DNA from 4 places in the Paenibacillus sp. GCM10012306 genome. Region 3 is predicted to be linked to each of the others. Evidence: predicted binding sites of a transcription regulator. Region 3 holds the regulator's gene; each other region holds the start of a gene.

Region 1 (3,178 bases), on a different contig from region 3:
TTTTGGCGCTATTCTCCTTGTACTTCCAGTCGTCGGAGTCTACGTTCCAATCCCAGAGGTGATAGCCTTGAGTCAGCACTTTGTCTCTAAACGCATTGGTGAAATAAGGCTTGCTGCCGTAAGGCGGACGAATCAGTGAAGTACCCGTTCCAGTGATTTTCTTCAGGATAGCATTGTCATTGTTCATCTCACCAAGAGCAGCTGCCGGGGAAGCGTAGAACTTCTCCTTTACGTGCGTCATTCCATGCAGACCAAGGCCATGGCTTTCCTTCGCAGTACGCTTAACCTGTGCAGGATAGGTGTTCATTTTGGGACCCAGCATGAAGAATGTGGCCTTTACCTTATATTTGGCCAGGATATCAAGCAACTGAGTAGTGGTAGCCGATGGTCCATCGTCAAAGGTCATATATACTGTTGTTCCCGGCTTTCCTGAATGGTCAGGTGTAGCTGTTGGGGTCTGTGCACCAGTCCCTGTCTTCGGCTGCAGTTCCTTCTTATACTGATTAATAAATGCCGTATCACTCAGTTTGGCTGTACTGTTCTGTACTCTCAGTAAATATTGCTCCGGCACATAGGAAATAGTATAACCTAGCAGTGCTGAAATCCGTACTGGAACCATGAGCTTACCAGCACGCTCGAAGGTATCCATTGCGACCTTGCTTCCATTGTTCAGAGTAGCTGTAGTATGGTTATTCAGCAGCTTGAGCGAAGAGCCACTGGCAACCACACTGATTCCATCTGATAGTCCGTTCAGCGTCCAGCCCAATTCCTGCGCCAAATCGCGCAGCGGAACATAATAAGAATCTTTTACTGATACAGCCTCGATTCCGGTCAGTTTATCATTAACCCCTAGCTTCAGGGATTGCATGCCAGCGGCCTCACCTTCACGAACCCATCCCAAACTTACGAAAAATGCAATAAATAATAGCAACAACTTTTTAGTAGACACCGGCAGGATCTCCCTATCTATGTATATTTTCTATTACTGTACCATAGATACATAGAATGAAATTTGAGAGATTGTAACCAACCGCATAAAAAATTGTTACCAATTAGACACTATATCGGATTCATTATATTTTCATAAAAAATAACGCAACTTTCGTCGAATCCTGTCACAGCAATAAAAAAGCGGTTAAAAACCGCATATTTGGAGCAAAATAATTGTGGCGAAATTAGTAACATTAGTGAATTATTGAACAAATTTCGAACAATTAAAAATCTCCCTAAAGTAGCGTCACTACAGTGATCTATATCACACCTTAGAAACATTGTAACAAATCTAACACAAATATTTAACGATATCGCCATATTTGAGGACTTAAATAGGAAAAATGATAAAATATGTCTTTTGCAATCTACCCTCGGACTTCTTACTATATATAGAGGTTAATGATTTCGGCTAATGATAAGAATTATTGAAGGAAGGAGTTCAACATGAACAAAAAAGGGCCGTTATACGCTTTGTTCCTCAGCCTGATTCTCCTCCTGCCGGGTTGCAGTTCGCTAACTGTATTGAACCCGAAAGGTCCGGCTGCGAGAACGCTATCAGACACGATCATCCTCTCCATACTGGTGATGCTCGGTGTTCTGGCTGTTGTCTACATTTTATACGTCTTTGTCCTTGTGAAGTACCGCGCAAAGAAGAGCAACGAGGGGTACGTTCCACCGCATGAAGAGGGCAACAAATGGCTGGAGGCGGTTTGGATCGCCATTCCAATCGTCATCGTCACTATCCTCTCTGTAATCACAGTAAAATCCACCAGCGCTGTAGAAAATGTCCCTAAGGACTATAAAAATATTAAGCCGCTGGTCATCTATGCTTCCTCTTCCAACTGGAAATGGCATTTCAGCTATCCTGAAGAAGGTATCGAAACGGTGAATTACGTGAATATTCCTGTACACCGTCCGGTTGAATTCCGCCTGTATTCGTTCACTTCGATCTCAAGTTTCTGGATTCCACAGCTTGCGGGACAGAAATATGCGATGAACGACATGTTAACCCAGCTTAATCTAGTAGCTGATACGGCTGGCTCTTTTATCGGAAAGAACTCGAACTTTAACGGTAAAGGTTTTGCCCACATGGAATTCGAAGCTCTGGCTATGACAGAGAAAGAATATGATGGCTGGGTAAAAGATGTTAAAGAAACCGCACAGCCGCTGAAAGAGGATGAATTCAAGGATTTGCTGAAGACCGAATTTGTTGGACGCAAAACCTACTCTTCCACCCACTTAGACTTCAGTCCGCCGCCAGGCAATCATGGTGATCATATGAGCCATGACGGCATGGAAATGGATATGGATAACGGCAATATGGAGCATAAGGAGAACAAGAAAGTTCATCCATCTCCAGCGCCTTCTAGTGAGACCATATTTGACGGCAAACCTGATACGGAGGTTCAGCCAGTGCCAACCTCTTCGGAAGCCGAGAGTAAACACGAAGGACACCACTAGGCTTTATTGCCAGTGTGAATACCTGAAAGGAGTCATCCCTAATGGATTTGGAAAAGTTTAAGGTTCACGGTGGGGTCCTAATCTACGGAGCAATGGTCAGTATTGCGCTGGCCACGCTAGCGATTATCATTGGACTAACCGTTTTCAAAAAGTGGGGCTACCTGTGGCGTGAATGGTTGACTACAGTTGACCATAAGCGCATCGGGGTCATGTATATCCTGGCTGCCCTGCTGATGCTATTCCGCGGCGGTATCGACGCGATTATGATGCGTCTGCAGACCGCAGCGCCAGATATGAAATTTCTCGACGCACAGCACTATAACGAGGTCTTTACCACACACGGACTGATCATGATTCTCTTCATGGCCATGCCGTTTATCATCGGTCTGATGAACGTTATCGTACCGCTGCAAATCGGCGCAAGAGACGTGGCATTCCCGCGTCTGAACGCTGTCAGCTTCTGGCTCTTCTTCTTTGGAGCGATGCTGCTGAATATCTCCTTTGTTATCGGGGGATCACCGGATGCCGGCTGGTCCGCATACTTCCCACTCGCTAGCATTGAGTTCAGCCCAACGGTAGGTAACAACTACTACTCGCTCGCACTGCAGATTTCTGGTATCGGTACAATGCTAACAGGGGTCAACTTCATCGTGACTATCCTGAAGATGCGTGCCCCAGGCATGAAGTTGATGCGTATGCCAATGTTCACCTGGTCTGTTCTGAT
Region 2 (3,178 bases), on a different contig from region 3:
GAAGCTTGCAAAGACAACAGCCAGCAGGAATGGCGGAAGGAAGCTACCAAGGAAGATGCAGACATCCCAAGTTTTTTTCCAGGCCAGGGAATCGCGCTTGCCCCTGAATTCAAATGCTACACCCCGAGCGATCAGCGCCAACAGCGCGAACACAAAGGGAATATAGAATCCACTGAACAGCGTCGCATACCAGTTCGGAAAGGCCGCGAACATCGCGCCCGCACCAGTCAACAACCATACTTCATTGGCATCCCAGAATGGCCCGATCGAGTTGATCAGCACCCGGCGTTCCGTATCATTCTTGGCCAGGAACTGTGTTTCCATTCCTACGCCAAAGTCAAAACCCTCCAGGAAGAAGAACCCGATGAACAGAACCGCAATCAATACAAACCACAATTCATTAAGAGAAAGCATGGGATCCCTCCTTGTTATATGGATCATGCGAATCGCCGTGATCGTTATCCATCGCATAAGGACCTTTTTTGATAACTTTGATGAACAAGCCGACCAGTACCAGACCCAGAATTAAATAGATTGTTGTAAAAGAAATCACTGAGAACAGTACCTGTCCGCTAGTAATATTAGGCGACACACTGTCTTTGGTCTGCATCAAGCCAAATACGGTCCACGGCTGACGACCAAATTCGGTCATGATCCAGCCCGCTGTATTAGCGATTGGTGGAAGCAATAGTCCCCATAACATGAAGCGCATGAACCAGGTGTTCGGACGATCCATCTTTTTACGCCAAATCAAGTACATTGCATACAGACCAAGCACCATCATTAGCGTACCCGCAGCGACCATGATCCGGAAGCTCCAGAAGGTAGTCCGTACCGGAGGGATATAATCCCCAGGTCCATACTGCTGTTCATATTCTGCCTGCAATTGGTTCATCCCTTTAACTTCACCGGAGAACTTACTGTAAGACAGGAAGCTAAGCAAGTATGGGATTTTGAATTCACCACTGTTGGTCTTGTTCGTAGGGTCAATACTCGCCCACACCGTCCAAGGTGCAGGATCGCCGCTATCACCCCATAGTCCTTCAGAAGCCGCCATCTTCATCGGCTGAGTCTCTACCAGGTATTGTGCCTGGGCATGTCCTGCCACTGCTACACCCACAGAAGAGATAATGCCGACAATCGCCGCAATTTGGAAAGATTTCTTAAAGAAAGATACTTCCTGTTTCTTCAGCAGCTTGTAGGCACTGATACCCGTTACAAGGAACGCGCCTGTAGCGTAGGCCGCCAGCACCGTATGTGGGAACTCCACCAGCAATTGTCCGTTCGTAATGAGAGCGAAGATGTCATTCATTTCTGCACGCCCATTGTTGATCTCGAAGCCCACCGGATGCTGCATGAAAGAGTTCGCCGCTAAGATCCAGAAGGCTGACAGCATCGTACCGAGCGCAACCATCCAGATGGAGAGCAGATGCACCTTCTTAGAGACTTTGTCCCAACCGAAGATCCACAGCCCGATAAATGTAGACTCCAGAAAAAAGGCCAGAAGAGCTTCCACGGCCAGTGGTGCACCGAACACGTCACCGACGAATCGTGAATAATCTGACCAGTTCATCCCGAACTGGAACTCCTGCAGAATACCTGTAACTACCCCGACCGCAAAATTTATGAGGAACAGCTTTCCCCAGAATTGCGCCATTCTCTTGTACTCTTCATCGCCTTTTCTTACATACATAGTCTCCATGATCGCAATCAAAAGCGCTAGCCCAATAGACACTGGCACAAAGAAATAGTGAAAAATTGTCGTCGACGCAAATTGAATACGTGACAGCATGATTGTATCCATATTTCTCCCCTTCCCTTTCCCTTATCAATACGTCTATTTTGTCAAAAATTTTAAGGGTAACGTGTGATGTAAATCACATTATACGCTCTAATTTAGCTATAAAAATATAAATTTTGTGACAAATATCACAAAGTAGTGACAAGAAAGCAAAAAAAATAAGACGGTTTAACCGTCTTGGAGTTTGTGCGTTATTCTATACTAGGCTTGGCTCATAAAGGCGCCCGTCACGTAATGGAAATACCTTTCTTCAGCGACTTTAGATCACCGTTGGAATTGAGCAGCAGCGGCAGCATCTTCATACTGCGGACCATCGGAGCGTTGCAGAGACGACAAGAAGGTACAGTGTCAAAAGCAAAATTGTCCCTCATCCATCCATTGCACCCCTCGTTCGTACAGGCCCAAATCGCGGTATTCTCTTCCGGGATTTCCTCCACGGGTTTCTTCCGGTAGTTCATTGCCGTTCCTCCTTCCTTTATGCCACAAGTGGATTAACGATACATGATACCCCAAAATGTTAAGATTTATGCTTACACCTCTATAATAATAAGAAAAGCCCCAATACGGAGCCTTTACATAGGTGTTGAATTCTGTTAAAAAAAGACCGTCCCAACTTTCAACAAGCGGGGACGGTATCTTCTATTATTACAGTTTTACAACGTTTTCGGCTTGTGGACCACGGTTGCCTTGAACAACGTTGAATTCAACGCGTTGGCCTTCGTCCAAAGTTTTGAAGCCTTCGCCAGTGATCGCACTGAAGTGTACGAATACGTCGCTACCGCCTTCAACTTCGATAAATCCGAATCCTTTTTCAGCGTTGAACCATTTAACTGTACCTGTTTGCATGTGTGTAACCTCCACAAATTTAAATTAATATGTTCTTTTTATCTTCAAACAAAGAAAAAATTCACACATTGAAAAAGGTTGTATATTACTTAAATTGACAGCCCTTTTCAACGCGAGAATTAGGTATCAAATGTATGATTGTTTTCATAGTACCACACCTGCGGAGTAAAGGCAAGCTGACCCATCCGAATATCTCCGTTTTTTCCCACAAAAGGCTGACTTCCCAATGTAAGGGCTGTCAGCCTGTCTGGTCATGACTGCTGTATCATTATATACCATTTCTGAAGGTTTTATTCCTCAGGTTTCTCCAAAAGTTTTACCGAGACCTGCTTCAGAACCCCATTTCTGTAAAAAGTGATCTGCAATTCGTCACCGATCTTGGTGTGATTATACAAATACTTCCGCAGTGAAAGGGTAGAAGTAATCGGCTCTCCGTCAAATTTTGTGATAACGTCATTGAACTGGAGGCCCGCAACCTTTGCCGGTCCAACAGCATCGAGTACAACTACACCATCTTTAACCGCCGCAGGC
Region 3 (3,178 bases):
AGCTGTGCGCTGATGATGGACCTGATTTTTGCCTCCGATGTGCCCTTGCTCAGTTCTTCGCTGAATACCACGTTGTCGCCTTCAGCAACCTTACCGTCCGTTGTAAAGCGGACCCACACCATCAGTTCGGTACCCGCCTCATTTTTCCCTGTTAGCACCCAATACAACGAGTTTTCGTCCCAGACCGATTTCTGGGCCTTCTCTACTTGAGTTAAGCCTGCTCGACTTAGGGCAACCTCCTTGGCTGCATCCCGTTCTTTCCATTGGTCCTTCATGATAAAAGCATAGAACTGGCTTAGGCCAAGCAGCAGGAGCAGAAACAGTGCCACTCCTAGCAGGATCCATTTTTTCCTCTTTTTCAAGTTACAGCTTCCTTTCTACATGTTCCACGGCGGTTCTGCCGATCCTTGCCTACCGATTCAACAGGCCTACAAAAGCTTCCTGCGCCTTACGACGAATAGCTTCTTCATCCAGCGTCAGGCATTCTCCGTTCTTTACAATCTGCTGTCCGTTCACCCAGACATGGAGCACGTCTTTGGCACTGGCTGAGTATACCGCATGTGAAATCAGGTCCGTATGCGGCAGCAAATGCGGCTGATCGATATCAATGGCAATGAAGTCTGCTTTCATGCCTGGGGCAAGCTTGCCCACGCTATTCAGGAAGAGTGATTTCGCACCGTACTCCGTTGCCATCCGCAGGGCCTCTGCAGCCGGAACAGCTGTTGGGTCTCCGCTGAAGCCCTTATGAATGAGCGCTGCCAAACGCATCTCTTCGAACAAATCCAGATTATTGTTGCTGGCTGCACTGTCCGTACCCAGTGATACAGTAACGCCTGCATTCAGCAGATCGATAACCCGGGCAATGCCGCTGGCCAGCTTCAGGTTGCTCCCAGGGTTGTGGGAGACGCCGACATGGTGACGGGCCAGAATACCGATCTCCTCGTCATTCAAATGCACGCCATGCGCGACCAGAGACGGTCGTGTGAACATTCCCAGCTGTTCCAAGTGTGCAACAGGGCGCAGTCCATAATCCTCAACATTCTGCTCCACTTCCCGCTTCGTCTCCGACATATGCGTATGCAGCGGTAGATCCAGGTCATGGGCAGCCTGCACGAACTTGACTATAAATTCCGGCGGACACGTATACGGGGAATGCGGCGACAGCATCGTTGTAATTCTGCCGTCTGCCTTGCCATTCCAATCACGGGCGAACTGGACAGCATCAGCCAGCTTCGCATCCTGTACCTCTGGCGGACATAAGCCGATAACCCCTCGTGTCAGCACCCCGCGCATGCCGGACTGCTGCGTGATCTCAGCCACCCGATCCATTTTGTCATACATGTCAAGAAAGGTCGTCGTGCCACCCTTCATCATTTCCAAGATAGCCAGCGAGCTTCCCCAGTAGATATCGTCCGGGGTAAACTTGCCCTCCATCGGCCACATTTTCTCCTGCAGCCAGACCTGAAGAGTTCGGTCATCGCCATAGCCGCGCAGCAGCGACATCGCCGCATGGCCATGGGTATTCACCAGACCAGGCATGAACAGCAAGCGGTTACCATCGATCACCTGCACCTCTTCTTCAAGACACGGCTCTTCTTCACCTATGTATGTGATGAGATCATCCTCTATGATCATATAGCCGTTCAACACAGAAAGAGGAGCCCCAGGCACAAGAAATCTCCCGTTACGGATCAGAATCTTACTGCTGCTCATGCCCAAGCTCTTCCTTTCCATCCTGCAAATAATAAGCAAGGCTTTGCAAATCCGTTGTAAAGTCCGCTGCATGGACTCGGATCTGGGATGGTGTTTTCAGAATCACAGGTGCAAAGTTCAAAATCGCTTCAATCCCGGATTCCACCAGAATATCTGCTACATTCTGCGCTTCGGTATCCGGTACGGTAATAATGCCGATACGGATGCCCTGCTCACGAATAGTGCTGCCCAGTTCCTTCATCGGCTGTACCGTGAGCGAGTTGATTTTCTGCCCTACCTTGGGCTCATACGAATCAAAAATGGCGGTTATTTTCATCGTGTCCTTCAAGTAAGCATTGTAGTTGGACAAAGCATGTCCAAGATTACCGGCGCCTACCAAAGCCACGTTAATTTGCTGATCCAGTTTCAGGATATGACGGATCTTCTCAATGAGATAAGACACATCATAACCGATGCCTTTACGGCCGAAGTCGCCAAAATAAGCCAGATCCTTGCGGATCTGGGCCGGGTTAAGATCTAGCTTCTGACCAAGTTCTTGAGAAGAAACTGTCGAGATTTCACGTTTTTGGAGATCGTTGAGGAACCGCAGGTATACTGGAAGTCTGCGTACCACCGCCTCCGAGATTTTATCCGATTTCATGTTTTCTCCTCCTAGATTAAGTTAAATTAAAATTCAAACAAAAGATGAGGCGCTATGAAGTTAGGGCTTTAGGGCGCAAGTCCATTCATCCCTTATACCATCCTTCTTGAACCAATGGAAAATAACCTGGTCTCCCCAACGAACAGCATTTTCTCGCCCTATATTTTCCGAATGATGGTAAATATAGATTAATCCGATTGTTGAAAAATAACGCATTATAGACTGAATGAAAGAGGCATTAAATGCCTCCTTCCTCCAGCCATTCTGCAATTCGGGGAACCATCTGCTCAGTCTTCATATGCTCCATCTTGGGACCAGGCAGCGAATACAGAAAATATTTACCGTAATAGGACTCAATAACCCTGGTATCATAAACAATAACGATTCCCCGGTCTTGTGCCGTCCGAACGAGACGACCGAAGCCCTGCTTGAAGCGGATGACCGCCTGCGGCACGGAGAGCTTCATGAACGGGTTCTTCTTCTGCGCTTGAAGCAGTTCAGCCTTGGCCTCCGCCAGCGGATGATTCGGCGGCTGAAACGGCAGCCTGACGATGGCCAGGCAAGTTAACGCATCGCCGGGAATGTCTACGCCTTCCCAGAAGCTGCTTGTACCAAGCAGCACTGCAGCGCTGCTGTCCTGAAATCGACGGATCAGCTTGCTGCGGCTTCCGCCCTCCACTCCCTGCCCCAGTACGCTGATATCCTGTGAAGCCAGAGCTTCCTTCAGGGGATCATAGACCTGGCGCAGCATGCGGTAAGAGGTGAACAGCACCAGCATTCGTCCGCGTGTGGTCACCGCTGCCTCCGCGAGAGATTGCACCAGCG
Region 4 (3,178 bases), on a different contig from region 3:
TAAAGTCAGCGTCTGGGTGTTCGTAGAACAACCACATACCTTTAGCTGCGTCCATAGGGGAACCGCCGCCGAGAGCAATGATGCAGTCCGGTTGGAATCTGTTCATCATAGCCGTACCTTTTTCCACTGTAGTGGTCGAAGGATCTGGTTCTACTTCCGAGAACACTTCGATAGCTACTGGTGTTTGACGTTGACGCAGATAGTGCTCAACTCTTTCCACGTAACCCAGTTTCACCATCATAGGGTCTGTGATAATCGCAACGCGTGTAATATCAGGCATTTTGGCAAGGTATTGTGTTGCACCTTTTTCGAAATAGATCTTGTCGGGTACTTTAAACCATTGCATATTCACGGTACGACGATTCACCCTTTTCACGTTGATCAGATTGATGGCAGTCACGTTTTGCGATACCGAGTTGCGTCCGTAAGATCCACAGCCCAGTGTCAGCGAAGGGATATTAGTGTTGTAAATATCGCCGATGGCACCGTGTGTCGATGGCGAGTTCACCAGAATACGTCCGGTTTGCAGACGGTTCGAGAACTTCATGATCACTTCTTCATTGTTCGAGTGGATAGCCGAGCTGTGGCCCATGCCTCCGAACTCAACGATCTCGGCAGCACGTTCGATACCTTGATCAGCATTCTTAACTTTATAGCAAGCCAGTACCGGACTCAGCTTCTCTGCAGACAATGGGAATTTTGTTCCTACGCCTTCAAGTTCAGCTACCAGGATTTTGGTGCCTGCTGGCACTTGAATACCGCACATTTCCGCGATCTTCGTTGCAGATTGACCAACAATTGCCGGGTTCACTGCACATTTTTCAACGTTCATTGCACCGGAAGTCAGCTTAGCAGCTTCTTCTTTGTTAACGAAGTAACATCCGTTCGCAATCATTTTCTTCTTCACTTGGTCAAAAATAGCTTCTTCAATAATAACCGCTTGTTCGGATGCACAGATCATACCGTTATCGAATGTTTTCGAAAGGATTATGTCAGTTACCGCTTGGTCGATGTTAGCACTCTTCTCGATAAAGGCAGGTACGTTACCAGGACCTACGCCCAGAGCCGGTTTACCACAGCTATAAGCCGCTTTAACCATGGCCGATCCGCCTGTTGCCAGAATCAGTGCAACGTCAGGGTTATTCATCAATGCGTTTGTTTTGTCCATCGTTGGCATTTCGATCCATTGGATACAGTTCTCAGGTGCGCCAGCTTTTACTGCTGCGTCATGTAGAATTTTGGCGGATGCTGCACTACACTCTTGCGCAGATGGATGAAAACCAAATATAATAGGGTTACGTGTCTTAGCGGCGATCAGAGCTTTAAACATCGTGGTGGATGTTGGATTGGTTACCGGTGTGATACCCATAACGATCCCGACCGGTTCGGCGATCTTTTGGAAACTTTCGTAGGAGTTGTCTTCGATGACCCCTACGGTCTTATCATATTTAATTCCGTGCCAGATATATTCTGTTGCGAAAATGTTCTTCGTGATTTTGTCTTCGTAGACGCCTCGACCTGTTTCTTCAACGGCCAGTTTCGCCAGATACATGTGCTTGTCGAGTCCTGCCAACGCCATTGCATGAACGATTGTGTTGACCTGCTCTTGATCCAGCTTCATGTACGCTTCTTGAGCCTTCTTGGCTTTATCTACCAGAGTCTGAATATATTCCTCAGCTGTTGGTTGCTTCACTTGGGCGGGCACTTCATTTTTAACTGCCATGTCCCTCGTCCTCCTGTCAATTTTTGAGTTGTTTTTCTCTACATGTTCATATTATCACATACTTTTCGTCTTGTATAGTGAAATCTTTCACAAAGTATAAAGTTTTTTTGACGTGTTTCAAAGCGCTTTCATTCAATCATATTTAGGATTTATAACCATATTTTATTTAAAAAATGGTTTAATTCACCTGATTTCACCCTTTCCATCCAACTTCCCCCTTATTTATGTGGAACTAAAAAGACATCCTGCTCTCCATTCAACACTCTACGAATCACAAAAGGTTCACAACTCACTTTCCTCTCTATCTCCTCCGGAACCACTCTTTTCAAATTCATTCATTGCCAGCAAAAAAGGGATGTTCCTCACCATCTACATGGCTTTTGGAACATCCCTTTGTTCGTGCTATTCAGTTACAGTGATTACACTGACATCTGATTATTGTACTTTGATTCCATCGAAGAATTTCTCTTGGACTGTTTTAGCAGCAGCATCAAGCTGAGCTTTGGAATCTGTTCCTTTTTTGGAGAACAGCTCTTGAATGACATTGGACATAGTTGCATAGTAGTCCTGAGTATTGTACTGAGCTTCTGGCTTACCATCCAGCAGGTTCATGATTTCTGGATTGTATTGATAAACGTTAGTGTACTTGTCATAGACAGCTTTAGTCTTCTTACCGAATTCGGAATCAGCGGAGAAGTAGTCAAGGAGCGGCGGAATGAAGAATTTACCGTCAGCCTGACGTTGCTTGATTACCGCATCAAGTGCATCCAGACCCTTGTCAGAGAAGTAATCGAATGTGATGTAACGGAACGCCATTTCTTGCTCGTCTTTCGTTGCATTCGGGTTGATTACAAGATAATCGCCACCCAGTACGCCTGTGTGCTTGCCGCCTTTTTCAGCAGCAGGCATTGGGTACGTCAATACTTCTTCAGGTTTCAGACCACCTTGGTTCAGAGCTTGCTCGATAACGCCGTCAGAACCAGCCATAACCATTGCAGTACGGCTTTGTTGGAATGCGCCTACAGCATCGCCCCAGCCAAGTGCCCAGTCTTGAGGAATAGCATTAGCTTCCCATCTAAGCTTCTTATAGAAGTCCAGTGCTTTCACACCAGCGTCGGAGTTGAATGTAGCCACAACCTTGCCGCCGTCAATATTTTGGATTTCTCCACCTGCTTCGAACAGGAAGTTGGTCCAGTTCCAGCCTGCTTCATTACCTTTACCCATTGGAGCAATACCGGAGATACCTTTTTTAGTATCCGCTACGCCCTTGGCAGTGTTCAGCATATCGTCCCAAGTCCAGTCAAGTGGAGGAACAGCCACGCCTTTGTCATCAAGCAGCTTTCTGTTGATCATTGTAGTGGTAACATAACCTTTTTGTGTTACGCCATACACTTTGCCATCAATGATGAACTGATTCTGCAGGACAGGGTTAATTTCATCTTTGTGTTCATATTT

The links. The regulator Rex, encoded in region 3, represses fermentation and respiration genes when NADH is low (regulators of the CRP and FNR family bind a similar motif). The targets are predictions, from matches to a motif close to TTGTGAAATATTTCACAA.
Region 1: a site for Rex is predicted at 1,186-1,203, ahead of qoxA (cytochrome aa3 quinol oxidase subunit II). Genes of this name have one in related genera too.
Region 2: a site for Rex is predicted at 1,918-1,935, ahead of ACFORK_RS11145 (cytochrome ubiquinol oxidase subunit I). Genes of this name have one in related genera too.
Region 4: a site for Rex is predicted at 1,799-1,816, ahead of adhE (bifunctional acetaldehyde-CoA/alcohol dehydrogenase). Genes of this name have one in related genera too.

What each region holds. Positions count from the first base shown of each region.
Region 1 is NZ_JBHRYW010000017.1:17,438-20,615, forward strand. It holds gene ACFORK_RS26240 (polysaccharide deacetylase family protein) at 1-949, opposite strand, end outside; gene qoxA (cytochrome aa3 quinol oxidase subunit II) at 1,438-2,454, shown strand; gene qoxB (cytochrome aa3 quinol oxidase subunit I) at 2,496-3,178, shown strand, end outside.
Region 2 is NZ_JBHRYW010000004.1:54,096-57,273, reverse strand. It holds gene cydB (cytochrome d ubiquinol oxidase subunit II) at 1-414, opposite strand, end outside; gene ACFORK_RS11145 (cytochrome ubiquinol oxidase subunit I) at 401-1,804, opposite strand; gene ACFORK_RS11140 (cold-shock protein) at 2,029-2,259, opposite strand; gene ACFORK_RS11135 (cold-shock protein) at 2,447-2,647, opposite strand; gene ACFORK_RS11130 (S1C family serine protease) at 2,938-3,178, opposite strand, start outside.
Region 3 is NZ_JBHRYW010000002.1:82,355-85,532, reverse strand. It holds gene ACFORK_RS04145 (cell wall elongation regulator TseB-like domain-containing protein) at 1-362, opposite strand, end outside; gene ACFORK_RS04140 (amidohydrolase) at 412-1,713, opposite strand; gene ACFORK_RS04135 (redox-sensing transcriptional repressor Rex) at 1,700-2,353, opposite strand; gene dinG (ATP-dependent DNA helicase DinG) at 2,592-3,178, opposite strand, start outside.
Region 4 is NZ_JBHRYW010000001.1:683,751-686,928, reverse strand. It holds gene adhE (bifunctional acetaldehyde-CoA/alcohol dehydrogenase) at 1-1,723, opposite strand, end outside; gene ACFORK_RS03015 (ABC transporter substrate-binding protein) at 2,159-3,178, opposite strand, start outside.